DNA from 3 places in the Paenibacillus rhizovicinus genome. Region 2 is predicted to be linked to each of the others. Evidence: a T-box and tRNA genes for the amino acid it is inferred to sense, from the RefSeq annotation. Region 2 holds a T-box; the other regions hold tRNA genes.

Region 1 (4,256 bases), 1.6 Mb from region 2:
GACCCGATCCGTAGCCTCCGCCAAACTCATACGGATTCTTAGGCACGACCAAGCCCGCTAATATATAAACAACAATCAATGCGCCGCTCGTAAAGACCGTGACGACGATCAGCAGAATCCGCACCAGCGTCGCATCTACATTCAACAACTCGGCAAGTCCGCCGCAGAGGCCGAACAACTTTTTGTCGCGTCGCGATCGATACAGCTTCTTCATTGCGATTTCCATCCTTCCTGCTGCAGTTTGCGCTTCAATTGCTCCATTTCGCGCTCAATCACATTTTGTACCGACTGTCCTGCACTAGTAACCCAATCCTGTCCTGCCTTGCGCAGGTCGCGGAGACTGCGAGCCTCCAGCTCCATGTCGCTGATTCGGTCGTCCAGCCTGCGGAATATCCCGGAGGATTGCTGACCTGGCGCAGAGTTGAAAACGCCATTTTGCGTGTAACGCTCGTTCAATCGCTGTTGCAGCCGAAGCGACTCCATCCGTGCCGCAAAATACTCCCGCTTATCGTAAACGCTCTGATACTCGCTGCGAAGCTCGCGAAGCTGTTCTTCCAGCTCTCTGATGCTTTGAGCGGCTTGTTCATACAACTCGCGGTACTGAGCGGCGCGCTCTTCGCTTGACGCTTTCTCCATCAGAGCGATGCGGGCAACATGCTCTTCGCCTGCTTTCAACGCGATGATGGCTTGCTGTTCGCGTTTTTCTTTCAATTGCTCCGCTTGCAGCCATTGCGTTTTCAAATGGTTGCCGTGTCCTGCGCACTGTTGATACAATTTCTCGGCCTGAATGATTTCCTCCCGCGTCGACCATAGAAACTGATCGATCAGCTTAACGGGATCCTCGGCCTTCTCCAGCCGCTCGTTCAACGTCGCAGCCGTCATGTCCCTCACTCTTCGCAAAATGCTCATTGCTTGATCCTCCTTCGTTCCGAACGTTAACGATTATTGCGGCTTATCCGAAATGTCTTTTACCGTCATTACTGCGATTCAAACCAGGTGATAGATTAAATTCGCTTTCCTTTAAACATCGCCACGCCCCATACGATCAATACGATCGCAAGCAGAAGCGAGAACAAGCCGAAGAGTTTCGGGAGAAGCATCAAGCCGCCTACGACGATCAGGATCGAGCCGATTACTTTGCTGTCGTTTCTAACCCCGACAACGCCAAGACCAATCAGGATGAAAGGCATCAGAAGTCCAACGATCCAACCGAGGTGAATGCCAAGAAACTTCATCACCATCAATCCGCCAAAAACAACCAAAACCGCGCCAAGTGCATTTTTTCCGTTCATGTTATGTCACCGCCTCTCAATTCGATCAATCTTACTAGCTCATTACGTGCTTTGCGTTGCTGATGTTTCGTTTCTTGCTTATGTCCTTATTGTAGGTTGTTTTCGCATTCTTCAAAACGGACCCGCGACGGTATTTCACCCTAGACCTCAGGCGGGGACTCTACAGACCCTCAGACTGAACTGCCGCTTTCATACGCAGCCTATCACATTATCCGCTTCTCCGGTGTAGTTCTGATGAAGATATAAGTAGAGATGACAAAAAGCCTGCAAGATCAGTGATCCAACAGGCTTGAATAAGCGATTTTCCTAATCCACGTACTTCAGCACGTCAATCCGAATAAGCAATTACCTGTACTAACTCATTCAATACATCCAAGCTTCTTCTCGAATCATCGATATGATCGGAAATGGAGTCCAACCGCTTACTCACCATACTTAATTCGCTTTTGATGTCTTTCAATACGGCAATCAGTCTTTCTTCGAAGTCGGTCATCGGCATCCTCTCCTCAACATCGTTTACAGATGTATATGTACAAAGCGCCGAGAAGTTGAACAACACTATAAACGAAAAAACGCCGACTGGACTATGTCCAATCAGCGTCTATGTTTTCGTTATTCATTGTAAAAGTGGTGCCGGCGAGAGGACTCGAACCTCCACGGTTTCCCTCACGATTTTGAGTCGCGCGCGTCTGCCATTCCGCCACGCCGGCATTTTTTGTTGGCGTGCCCTAAGAGATTCGAACTCCTGACCTTTTGATTCGTAGTCAAACGCTCTATCCAGCTGAGCTAAGGGCACAAATTAATGAAGTTGTGGAGGCGCCACCCAGACTCGAACTGGGGGTAAAGCTTTTGCAGAGCTCTGCCTTACCACTTGGCTATGGCGCCAGATGAAGAATGGAGCGGAAGACGGGAATCGAACCCGCGACCCTCGCCTTGGCAAGGCGATGCTCTACCGCTGAGCCACTTCCGCGTAAATGGCTGGGGATCTAGGATTCGAACCTAGGGAATGACGGAGTCAAAGTCCGTTGCCTTACCGCTTGGCTAATCCCCAACATTTAATTTCATACTTATAGTTAAAATGGGGCGACCGATGGGAATTGAACCCACGAATGCCGGATCCACAAACCGGTGCGTTAACCACTTCGCCACGATCGCCATATATAACTATTTGAAATTGGCAGGGGCAGCAGGAATTGAACCCACACTAACGGTTTTGGAGACCGCTGTTCTACCCTTAAACTATGCCCCTATAAAAAAGTGGTGGAGGATGATGGATTCGAACCACCGAACCGTGAGGAAGAGATTTACAGTCTCCCGCGTTTGGCCACTTCGCTAATCCTCCATGAAAATGGTGCCGGCGATAGGAGTCGAACCCACGACCTACTGATTACAAGTCAGTTGCTCTACCAACTGAGCTACACCGGCATATTAACTTATTGCTTGTCTTAAATGGTGGCTCGGGACGGAATCGAACCGCCGACACGAGGATTTTCAGTCCTCTGCTCTACCAACTGAGCTACCGAGCCTTACTTGGTTATAATGGCGGAGCCGACGGGATTCGAACCCGCGGTCTCCTGCGTGACAGGCAGGCATGTTGGGCCACTACACCACGGCTCCACATTATAATTCTCGGTAAGACACCGAAGATAATTGGTTGCGGGGGCAGGATTTGAACCTGCGGCCTTCGGGTTATGAGCCCGACGAGCTACCGGGCTGCTCCACCCCGCGTCATTAGAAATCATTGCTATGCAATTATGGTGGAGGCTGACGGGATCGAACCGCCGACCCTCTGCTTGTAAGGCAGATGCTCTCCCAGCTGAGCTAAGCCTCCATGTTTGAGCGACAAGTAATACTATAACTCATTTACTATGCTCATTGCAAGTCATTTTTTGAAGAATTTTTAGAGAAATTGGTGACCCGTAGGGGACTCGAACCCCTGTTACCTCCGTGAAAGGGAGGTGTCTTAACCACTTGACCAACGGGCCGTATCTGGCGGAGAGCGAGGGATTCGAACCCTCGAGACGCGGTTAGCGCCTACACGATTTCCAATCGTGCTCCTTCGACCACTCGGACAGCTCTCCAGAAATGGCTCCCCGAACAGGACTCGAACCTGTGACAACTCGATTAACAGTCGAGTGCTCTACCAACTGAGCTATCAGGGAACAGTATGTTATTCGGGCAACTTACACCCTGAAAACTGGATACGAACTTTTGCGAAGGTTTCTTGCTTAGCTTAGCTAAAGAGCATGTTCTTGGATAAGCCCTCGACCGATTAGTATTCGTCAGCTCCACGCATTGCTGCGCTTCCACCTCGAACCTATCAACCTCGTCGTCTTCAAGGGGTCTTACATACTGGGAAATCTCATCTTGAGGGGGGCTTCACGCTTAGATGCTTTCAGCGCTTATCCCGTCCGCACTTGGCTACCCAGCGATGCTCCTGGCGGAACAACTGGTACACCAGCGGTGCGTCCATCCCGGTCCTCTCGTACTAAGGACAGCTCCTCTCAAATTTCCTACGCCCACGACAGATAGGGACCGAACTGTCTCACGACGTTCTGAACCCAGCTCGCGTACCGCTTTAATGGGCGAACAGCCCAACCCTTGGGACCTACTTCAGCCCCAGGATGCGATGAGCCGACATCGAGGTGCCAAACCTCCCCGTCGATGTGGACTCTTGGGGGAGATAAGCCTGTTATCCCCAGGGTAGCTTTTATCCGTTGAGCGATGGCCCTTCCATGCGGTACCACCGGATCACTAAGCCCGACTTTCGTCCCTGCTCGACTTGTAGGTCTCGCAGTCAAGCTCCCTTATGCCTTTGCACGCTACGAATGATTTCCAACCATTCTGAGGGAACCTTTGGGCGCCTCCGTTACATTTTAGGAGGCGACCGCCCCAGTCAAACTGCCCACCTGACACGGTCCCTGTACCGGATTACGGTACCAGGTTAGAACTCCGATACGATCA
Region 2 (4,256 bases):
GTGCTGATAGACGACCTTGCCGTCCGCATCGGTAATGCGACTGATCATGTAAGCGTCGTTGAAGACGCCGTTATCGGCAATCGCGCCGTATGCGTTCGTCAGCTCTTCGACGGATACCCCGATGCTCAGACCGCCGATAACGCCCGTTTGCGCATAATCGTCTTCCGGCTGAATCGTCGTGATGCCGAGTTTTCTCGCGAATTTCCAGGCTTCCGGAATCGTTACGATATTGTTGAACACTTTAAGTGCCGGAATATTCAGCGAGCGGTTCAGCGCATCCCTAGCCGTCACGAGGCCGTAAAATTTGTTCGTGACGTTCATCGGAATGTGATAGCCCTTCTGACCGTCCTTCATGACGATCGGCGAATCGTCGATGACGCTTGCCGGCTGAATAAGTCCTTTGTCGATGGCAGGTAAATAAGCCGCAATGGGTTTCATTGTGGAGCCCGGCTGACGCGTCATCTGCGTCGCGTGGTTTAACTGCTCCGTATAGAAGTCGCGGCCTTCCAGCATGCCGAGAATGGCGCCGGTTTTGTGATCCAGCATGATCGCGCCTGTCTGCTCCAAGCCTTTCTCCTTGCTGTCGCCTCCGAAATTGTTCGGATCCGACCCGACTTTATGCATGGAGTTGTACACTTTCTTATCGATCGTGGTGAAGATGTGATAACCGCCGCGGAGCAGATGCTGCCGGGCTTCTTCAAGCAGCGGTGCATTTTCCTTCTTCTTGACGTCTTCCGGTGTCAAGTTCGGATTCTCGTGCAAGAGCAGCAGCTCCGCCGCTTGGCGTTCGGATTCCAGCATCAGGAACGGGAATGTCGAGTATGCTTTCTCCGTCGGCTTGGCCAGCGAACTCTCGACGTCGAAGGCCAACGCCTCGTCGTATTGCTCTTGACTGATCCGGCCTGTTTCCAGCATTCGTTTCAATACGATATGCTGTCTGTCCATGGCGAGTTTGAATCCGGATGGATTAAACTTGCCCTTGCTCGTGAAAGCCGTATAAGCGGACGGACGCTGCGGCAAACCGGCCAAGTACGCGGATTGCGCGATATTGAGCTGGTTCAGGTCGGTAATGTTGAATATGCCTTTGGCAGCCGCCTTAATGCCATACAGATTGTAGCCGCTGTTACCCGTGCCGAATTGGACCTTATTCAAATAAGCGGTCAGAATTTCGTCCTTGGTCATGAAACGTTCAATCCGCAGCGAGAGGAAGATTTCTTTCGCTTTACGGCTGTCTGTTTTATCGAGCGTCAGGAAAACCTGACGTACCAGCTGCTGGGTCAGCGTGCTGCCGCCGGTTTGCGTATCCTCGTTCAGCAGCTTCTGCTTGACCGCCCGGCCAAGTCCGTTGAAGTCGACGCCGATGTGCTTGTAGAAGTTATTATCTTCCGTCGCCAGAACAGCGTTGATGACCTGTGGGGGAATGTCTTCCCGCTTGATCAGGCGCCGATCCTCTTCTGTGCGCAATTGACCCACGGGAGTTTGTCCATCATTGAAATACACGAAGCCCGTAATGGAGTTCTCATCGATCTTCGCTTCGATTTCCTCTCTAGAGCGAACGGGTTCGTCTTTTACGAATGAGGCCACATAGCCGGCTACTGCGGCTGCACCGAACAATCCGATTAAAATACCGAAGATAAAGAGCCATTTAAATGTTACGAACGTCACGATTCCAAAAGTCCGCCATTTGCTGTATCCTTTTGTGTGCGGTTGACGGTCTTGATCCATAGAATGATTAGCCTCCTCCGATTAACGTCATTATTATAGCATAAATCGCCAATCGAGTAGGAGTCTTTGGCCGACGAATTTGTCTATGCTTCGACCATTTCACCGCTTGTTACGGGCTTCCGTTGACTTTGTTTGCACGTCTGTGGTATAACGGGACACAAGAAAGAAACGGGATCGGCCGACTTACCGCCGGCGCTGCGTGTTTCTTCCGGAATCATGGATTTAATTACAATTGCATATTGATACGCGTTGACAGGCATCAGTAGAGATGCGGGCCGCGATTCCAGAGAGCCGGTGGATGGTGCAAACCGGTACGTGCCGCATGTCGAATTACCGCCTCGAGCCGATCGGACGAACGAACGTTTTCCAGTCCCTTGGAATCGTTTCTCCAGTAGTCTGCATCCGGATAATATCCGTTACGATAATGAAGTGAGAGCCGCATGTTCGGCCTTCCCGGCAGTTCGCTGCACGGAAGCCGGCGGCTCTAACGAGGGTGGTACCGCGAGCAAATCCTTCTCGTCCCTTGAGGACAGAAGGATTTTTTGTTATTTTCCGAAAAGGGGATGGGCTCGCATGGTGAAATGGGAACAATTGACGGCTGCGCAGCAGCAGGAAGTCGAGCGTCAAATGGCGGTTATTCGACGAGGCGTTGTCGAGATCGTGCCGGAAGACGACATGAAAGCAAAGGTCATACATGCAGTTGCGACAGGCAAGCCGCTTAAAGTGAAGTTGGGTCTTGATCCTTCCGCGCCGGATATTCATATCGGGCATACGGTCGTACTGCATAAGCTCAGACAATTTCAGCAGCTCGGCCACGAAGTCCAGCTTATTATTGGCGATTTCACGGGACGCATCGGGGATCCGACGGGGAAATCCGAGACGCGCAAGCAGCTCAGCGAAGAAGACGTGAAGCGTAACGCCGAAACGTACCAGAAGCAAATCTACAAGCTGCTCGATCCGGCCAAGACAACGGTGTACTACAACTCCGAATGGCTCGGTCCGATGAACTTCGCGGAAGTCGTGGCACTGTCGGCGAAATTGACGGTCGCTCGCATGCTGGAAAGGGACGATTTTACGAAGCGGTACCAATCCGGCCAGCCGATCAGCATACATGAATTTTTCTATCCGCTTATGCAGGGCTACGATTCCGTGACGCTTGAAAGCGACGTCGAGCTCGGCGGCACGGACCAGAAGTTCAACGTGCTGATGGGCCGCACCTTGCAGAAGGAATACGGCAAAGCGGCGCAGGCCGTCATTATGACCCCGCTCATCGAAGGCCTTGACGGCGTGAACAAGATGAGCAAGAGCTTGGGCAATTACATCGGCATCGATGAAGAGCCGAACCAAATTTACGGCAAGTCGATGTCGATTCCGGACGCGCTCATGCTGAAATACTACGAATTGGCAACGGATATCGGCAGCGAAGAGCTGGATCGGCTGCGAGACGGCATTGCAGATGGCAGCAAGCACCCGCGTGACGTCAAAATGGCGCTTGCCCGCAATTTCGTGCACATGTACCACGGCGAAGAAGCGGCGGCGGCGGCCGAGCGGCATTTCATTACCGTATTTCAGAAGCGGGCGCTGCCGGACGATATTCAATCCGCTACGCTGTCCGTCTCCGAATTGCAGGATGGCCGCATCGGTATTCTGAAGCTGCTGACGAAGCTCGAACTCCAGGTTTCTTCCAGCGAGGCGAAACGAAGCGTTCAACAAGGCGCCGTACGCATCAACGAGCACAAAGTCGAGGACTGGTCGGCAGAGATTACGCTGGCTGATGGAGACATTGTACAGGTTGGCAAACGGAAATTCGTGAAAGTGGTTCTTCAATAATGGAAACCGGTACTAAGCTTATCGTGCGAATGCGTTCGCAGGGTAAGCTTATTTTATTATCTCCTCCGAACCTTCCAATACATTCAATCCGTGCATCCATCTGCCCATGCAGGTGATGCAATTCTGACGTCGAGCGAAACTTCTCGGCACGCCTGTCGTAATAAATAACGGATGGAATTCTAAAATATGGAATCGCAAGAATTGGAGGGAGGGCATGGAAGGCTTATTTCTCGGCTGTTTATTCGGCGGCATATTGTTCGCGATCGTCAGCGTGGTCTTGGGCGACTGGCTCAGTCTCGCGCTGGACGGCATGCTCGATTTCTTGTCGCTGGACGGCGTACCCGTACTCCAGCCGACTGCGATCGTCGGCGGAATTACCGTTTTCGGCGGAGCGGGATTGCTGCTCCTGCATCACAGTGCACTCGGCACTGCCGCGATTGTAGTCATTGCTGCCCTGGGCGCCATAGCGGCTGCAATCGGCCTTTATTATCTGTACATTCGTCCCATGGAACGGAGCGAACATTCGACCGGTTATTCCATGAAAGAACTGACCGGCATGCGAGGCGAAGTGACGGTGCCGATACCGTCCAGCGGGTTCGGGGAAGTAACGGTGAAGACCGGGATGGGTTTGACGAACCATATCGCCGCGAGTTTTGACGGGGCTGAGCTCGCAGTAGGCTCCCGGATTGTCGTCATCGGCG
Region 3 (4,256 bases), 3.2 Mb from region 2:
TGTAACGGAGGCGCCCAAAGGTTCCCTCAGAATGGTTGGAAATCATTCGTAGCGTGCAAAGGCATAAGGGAGCTTGACTGCGAGACCTACAAGTCGAGCAGGGACGAAAGTCGGGCTTAGTGATCCGGTGGTACCGCATGGAAGGGCCATCGCTCAACGGATAAAAGCTACCCTGGGGATAACAGGCTTATCTCCCCCAAGAGTCCACATCGACGGGGAGGTTTGGCACCTCGATGTCGGCTCATCGCATCCTGGGGCTGAAGTAGGTCCCAAGGGTTGGGCTGTTCGCCCATTAAAGCGGTACGCGAGCTGGGTTCAGAACGTCGTGAGACAGTTCGGTCCCTATCTGTCGTGGGCGTAGGAAATTTGAGAGGAGCTGTCCTTAGTACGAGAGGACCGGGATGGACGCACCGCTGGTGTACCAGTTGTTCCGCCAGGAGCATCGCTGGGTAGCCAAGTGCGGACGGGATAAGCGCTGAAAGCATCTAAGCGTGAAGCCCCCCTCAAGATGAGATTTCCCAGTATGTAAGACCCCTTGAAGACGACGAGGTTGATAGGTTCGAGGTGGAAGCGCAGCAATGCGTGGAGCTGACGAATACTAATCGGTCGAGGGCTTATCCTAACGTCTCTACCCAGAGACAACCAGCTAAATGTTCTGCAATGATTTCGTATCCAGTTTTCAAGGTGTTATCTCTATGACCATTTAAAGAGTATCCCACCTTGCAGTGGGTTTTTTATTGGCCTTTAGCTCAGCTGGTTAGAGCGCACCCCTGATAAGGGTGAGGTCGGTGGTTCGAGTCCACTAAGGCCAACCATATCTTCCTTTACGGGGCCATAGCTCAGCTGGGAGAGCGCCTGCCTTGCAAGCAGGAGGTCAGCGGTTCGATCCCGCTTGGCTCCACCAATACTTGTTTCACCTATTCCCTGATAGCTCAGTTGGTAGAGCACTCGACTGTTAATCGAGTTGTCACAGGTTCGAGTCCTGTTCGGGGAGCCATTTCTGGAGAGCTGTCCGAGTGGTCGAAGGAGCACGATTGGAAATCGTGTAGGCGCTAACCGCGTCTCGAGGGTTCGAATCCCTCGCTCTCCGCCAGAACTCTTCTTATTCTTGTTCAAGGCCCGTTGGTCAAGTGGTTAAGACACCTCCCTTTCACGGAGGTAACAGGGGTTCGAGTCCCCTACGGGTCACCAATTTACCCCCAAAAGTGAAGTAATGCGCTGCAGGTTAATCCGAGTACTTTTCGGGGAACCCGGGGTTAAACATTATGGAGGCTTAGCTCAGCTGGGAGAGCATCTGCCTTACAAGCAGAGGGTCGGCGGTTCGATCCCGTCAGCCTCCACCATAAATGCATAGCAAGGCTTGAAATGACGCGGGGTGGAGCAGCCCGGTAGCTCGTCGGGCTCATAACCCGAAGGCCGCAGGTTCAAATCCTGCCCCCGCAACCAATTTACTTTCGGTGTCTTACCGAGAAATTATAATGTGGAGCCGTGGTGTAGTGGCCCAACATGCCTGCCTGTCACGCAGGAGACCGCGGGTTCGAATCCCGTCGGCTCCGCCATTATAACCAAGTAAGGCTCGGTAGCTCAGTCGGTAGAGCAGAGGACTGAAAATCCTCGTGTCGGCGGTTCGATTCCGTCCCGAGCCACCATTTAAGACAAGCAACAACATATGCCGGTGTAGCTCAGTTGGTAGAGCAACTGACTTGTAATCAGTAGGTCGTGGGTTCGACTCCTATCGCCGGCACCATTTTCATGGAGGATTAGCGAAGTGGCCAAACGCGGGAGACTGTAAATCTCTTCCTCACGGTTCGGTGGTTCGAATCCATCATCCTCCACCATTTTTATTGGGGATTAGCCAAGCGGTAAGGCAACGGACTTTGACTCCGTCATTCCCTAGGTTCGAATCCTAGATCCCCAGCCATTTTAGTTTGAGTCATTAGCTCAGTTGGTAGAGCACCTGACTTTTAATCAGGGTGTCGTAGGTTCGAATCCTACATGACTCACTTTTCCTTGTTTTATGCGGTTGTGGTGGAATTGGCAGACACGCTATCTTGAGGGGGTAGTGCCCACTGGGCGTATGGGTTCGAGTCCCATCAACCGCACCATTACATATTTGCGGTCATGGCGGAATTGGCAGACGCGCTAGATTCAGGTTCTAGTGTCAGCAATGACGTGGAGGTTCGAGTCCTCTTGACCGCACCAATTGCGGAAGTGGCTCAGCGGTAGAGCATCGCCTTGCCAAGGCGAGGGTCGCGGGTTCGATTCCCGTCTTCCGCTCCATTTTTGTATGGCGCCATAGCCAAGTGGTAAGGCAAAGCTCTGCAAAAGCTTCACCCCCAGTTCGAATCTGGGTGGCGCCTTGGCTGTTTCGTTTTGAATTTGCTTTTGTTCACGGGATGTAGCTCAGCTTGGTAGAGCACCTGGTTTGGGACCAGGGGGTCGCATGTTCAAATCGTGTCATCCCGACCATATCTGCTTGATTGCGGGTGTAGTTCAATGGCAGAACTTCAGCTTCCCAAGCTGATGGCGTGGGTTCGATTCCCATCACCCGCTTACCTTAATGATAAGAGGCCTTGTATCCTAACGGATAAAGGCCTCTTTTTTGGCTGCTAACGGGTTCGATGGGACTAGTCGCGTATCTCTACGATAAGTTCGATTTCTACGGGCGTGTGAAAGGGCAGCTCGCTCGTACCGATCGCGGATCGCGCGTGCCGGCCGTTCTCGCCGAAGACGTCGATTAGGAAATCGGAAGCGCCGTTGACGACGTAAGGCTGATCGGCGAACCCCGGGGCGCTGTTGACGAAGGCGAGCATTTTGACGATTTTGACGACACGATCGAGATCGCCGAGATGATGTTTCATGACGGCGAGGCAGTTAATGATGACTTGACGCGCCGCTTGCTGCCCTTGTTCAATGGTGAGCTCGCTGCCAAGCTTGCCCTCAAACATCAACACGCCGTCAATGCGGCAGTCCTGACCGGAGAGATAGAGCAGGTTGCCGGTTTGGTTTGCGGGGATGTAGCTGAATTTGGGCTTGCCGACGGCAGGAAGCTCGATGCCGAGTTCTTTCAATCGGTTCTCGATAACGGACATGGTTTCGTTCTCCTCCCAATCCAAGCTGATAAACGAGCTAGCATGGCTATTCAAGCATTCCGCGGGCCAAGATCGGCCGCTCATCGAATCGGCCGGCTTCGGCCCAGTATAGTTTGTTGTGCAGGTTCAGCGTGCTGCAGATATGATTCGGGATGATATGTATCTGGTCGCCGACCTTCAGCTCGTGATGGGGAAGCAGCCGCAGCATGCCGTGTTCCTCGGTCATCCGCTCCAATACCGCCTCCGGAAGTTCAACCACATGGCCAAAACCATGCAGCAGCAGCGGCTCCGTATTCGGCTGCACGTCTGTAGCGAACGTCTTGCTTCCGCCGTCGATGACTGCATAATCCGGGCTGGGTCTGCTGATGACTGTAGCCAAAATCGATCCGGCGCAATCCTCCCAAGTCGATACGCCAAGCTTCGTTTGCATCGCGTCATTAAAGATATAAGTGCCGGGACGGATCTCGGTTACGCCTTTGACCGTTGCGGCATATAAGCCGGTAGGCGTCGAACCGACGCTGACATCGGCGACGGGAATGCCCAGGGCCCTCATTTCGTCGGCGAGCTGCACCATCCATGTCCCTTCTTCGATGCCTGCGCGTTCCAGTTCAAGCGTGGACCTGCCGTCAAGCAGCGGCCCGCGGAAGGTGAAGATGCCTTGAAGCCGCAGATGGGACAGCTTATGAATGAGGGAAGCGAGCTCTTGGGCATGCTCGCGCAGCACGCCTGTGCGCTTGAGTCCGGTATCGATTTCCAGACGGACCTCGAGGACAACGCCTTGCTGCTCGGCTGCTTCGGACAGACGCAGCGCCCCTTCGTAGCTGTCGGTACCGACGATTAACCGGATTTGGCGAGAGAGCTTGATGGCCCGTTCGATTTTGCTCCGCGTGACCAGCGGATACGCGATAAAAATATCCCCGATGCCGTGCCGTGCCATCACTTCGGCTTCGGAGACCTTGGCCGTCGTGATGCCGACCGCGCCTGCGGCAATCTGTTCCGCGGCAAGCGAGGGGAGCTTATGGGTCTTGGCATGGGGCCTTAGCTGCACGTTCAATGCTTTCGCGCGCGCAGCCATCCGTTCGATGTTGTTCCTCGTTCGCTTCGCATCGATGATTAAACATGGCGTCTCCAATACGGCTCAGCCTCCTTTATTGGGACAAGTCC

The links. A T-box is a leader RNA that pairs with one kind of tRNA and senses whether it is charged. The one in region 2 lies ahead of tyrS (tyrosine--tRNA ligase), so its partner is inferred to be a tRNA-Tyr.
Region 1: it has a tRNA-Tyr gene. The T-box ahead of tyrS (tyrosine--tRNA ligase) is inferred to sense a tRNA for this amino acid. The anticodon was not compared.
Region 3: it has a tRNA-Tyr gene. The T-box ahead of tyrS (tyrosine--tRNA ligase) is inferred to sense a tRNA for this amino acid. The anticodon was not compared.

What each region holds. Positions count from the first base shown of each region.
Region 1 covers NZ_CP048286.1:4,809,525-4,813,780, reverse strand. Annotated here, with positions in the region: gene GZH47_RS21690 (PspC domain-containing protein) at 1-214, opposite strand, end outside; gene GZH47_RS21685 (PspA/IM30 family protein) at 211-909, opposite strand; gene GZH47_RS21680 (LiaF transmembrane domain-containing protein) at 1,005-1,292, opposite strand; gene GZH47_RS21675 (hypothetical protein) at 1,621-1,785, opposite strand; tRNA gene GZH47_RS21670 (tRNA-Leu) at 1,921-2,002, opposite strand; tRNA gene GZH47_RS21665 (tRNA-Arg) at 2,012-2,088, opposite strand; tRNA gene GZH47_RS21660 (tRNA-Cys) at 2,104-2,177, opposite strand; tRNA gene GZH47_RS21655 (tRNA-Gly) at 2,188-2,262, opposite strand; tRNA gene GZH47_RS21650 (tRNA-Gln) at 2,268-2,343, opposite strand; tRNA gene GZH47_RS21645 (tRNA-His) at 2,372-2,447, opposite strand; tRNA gene GZH47_RS21640 (tRNA-Trp) at 2,468-2,541, opposite strand; tRNA gene GZH47_RS21635 (tRNA-Tyr) at 2,551-2,634, opposite strand; tRNA gene GZH47_RS21630 (tRNA-Thr) at 2,642-2,717, opposite strand; tRNA gene GZH47_RS21625 (tRNA-Phe) at 2,743-2,818, opposite strand; tRNA gene GZH47_RS21620 (tRNA-Asp) at 2,833-2,909, opposite strand; tRNA gene GZH47_RS21615 (tRNA-Met) at 2,944-3,020, opposite strand; tRNA gene GZH47_RS21610 (tRNA-Val) at 3,048-3,123, opposite strand; tRNA gene GZH47_RS21605 (tRNA-Glu) at 3,203-3,277, opposite strand; tRNA gene GZH47_RS21600 (tRNA-Ser) at 3,283-3,373, opposite strand; tRNA gene GZH47_RS21595 (tRNA-Asn) at 3,379-3,454, opposite strand; rRNA gene GZH47_RS21590 (23S ribosomal RNA) at 3,545-4,256, opposite strand, start outside.
Region 2 covers NZ_CP048286.1:6,401,496-6,405,751, forward strand. Annotated here, with positions in the region: gene GZH47_RS28610 (transglycosylase domain-containing protein) at 1-1,725, opposite strand, end outside; T-box leader at 1,966-2,252, shown strand; gene tyrS (tyrosine--tRNA ligase) at 2,302-3,555, shown strand; gene GZH47_RS28620 (NfeD family membrane protein) at 3,770-4,256, shown strand, end outside.
Region 3 covers NZ_CP048286.1:3,244,677-3,248,932, reverse strand. Annotated here, with positions in the region: rRNA gene GZH47_RS14500 (23S ribosomal RNA) at 1-622, shown strand, start outside; tRNA gene GZH47_RS14495 (tRNA-Ile) at 739-815, shown strand; tRNA gene GZH47_RS14490 (tRNA-Ala) at 829-904, shown strand; tRNA gene GZH47_RS14485 (tRNA-Asn) at 922-997, shown strand; tRNA gene GZH47_RS14480 (tRNA-Ser) at 1,003-1,093, shown strand; tRNA gene GZH47_RS14475 (tRNA-Glu) at 1,117-1,191, shown strand; tRNA gene GZH47_RS14470 (tRNA-Val) at 1,268-1,343, shown strand; tRNA gene GZH47_RS14465 (tRNA-Met) at 1,370-1,446, shown strand; tRNA gene GZH47_RS14460 (tRNA-Asp) at 1,483-1,559, shown strand; tRNA gene GZH47_RS14455 (tRNA-Phe) at 1,574-1,649, shown strand; tRNA gene GZH47_RS14450 (tRNA-Thr) at 1,672-1,747, shown strand; tRNA gene GZH47_RS14445 (tRNA-Tyr) at 1,755-1,838, shown strand; tRNA gene GZH47_RS14440 (tRNA-Gln) at 1,846-1,921, shown strand; tRNA gene GZH47_RS14435 (tRNA-Lys) at 1,931-2,003, shown strand; tRNA gene GZH47_RS14430 (tRNA-Leu) at 2,020-2,105, shown strand; tRNA gene GZH47_RS14425 (tRNA-Leu) at 2,116-2,202, shown strand; tRNA gene GZH47_RS14420 (tRNA-Gly) at 2,206-2,280, shown strand; tRNA gene GZH47_RS14415 (tRNA-Cys) at 2,290-2,360, shown strand; tRNA gene GZH47_RS14410 (tRNA-Pro) at 2,393-2,469, shown strand; tRNA gene GZH47_RS14405 (tRNA-Gly) at 2,483-2,553, shown strand; gene GZH47_RS14400 (RidA family protein) at 2,628-3,092, opposite strand; gene GZH47_RS14395 (alanine racemase) at 3,139-4,224, opposite strand.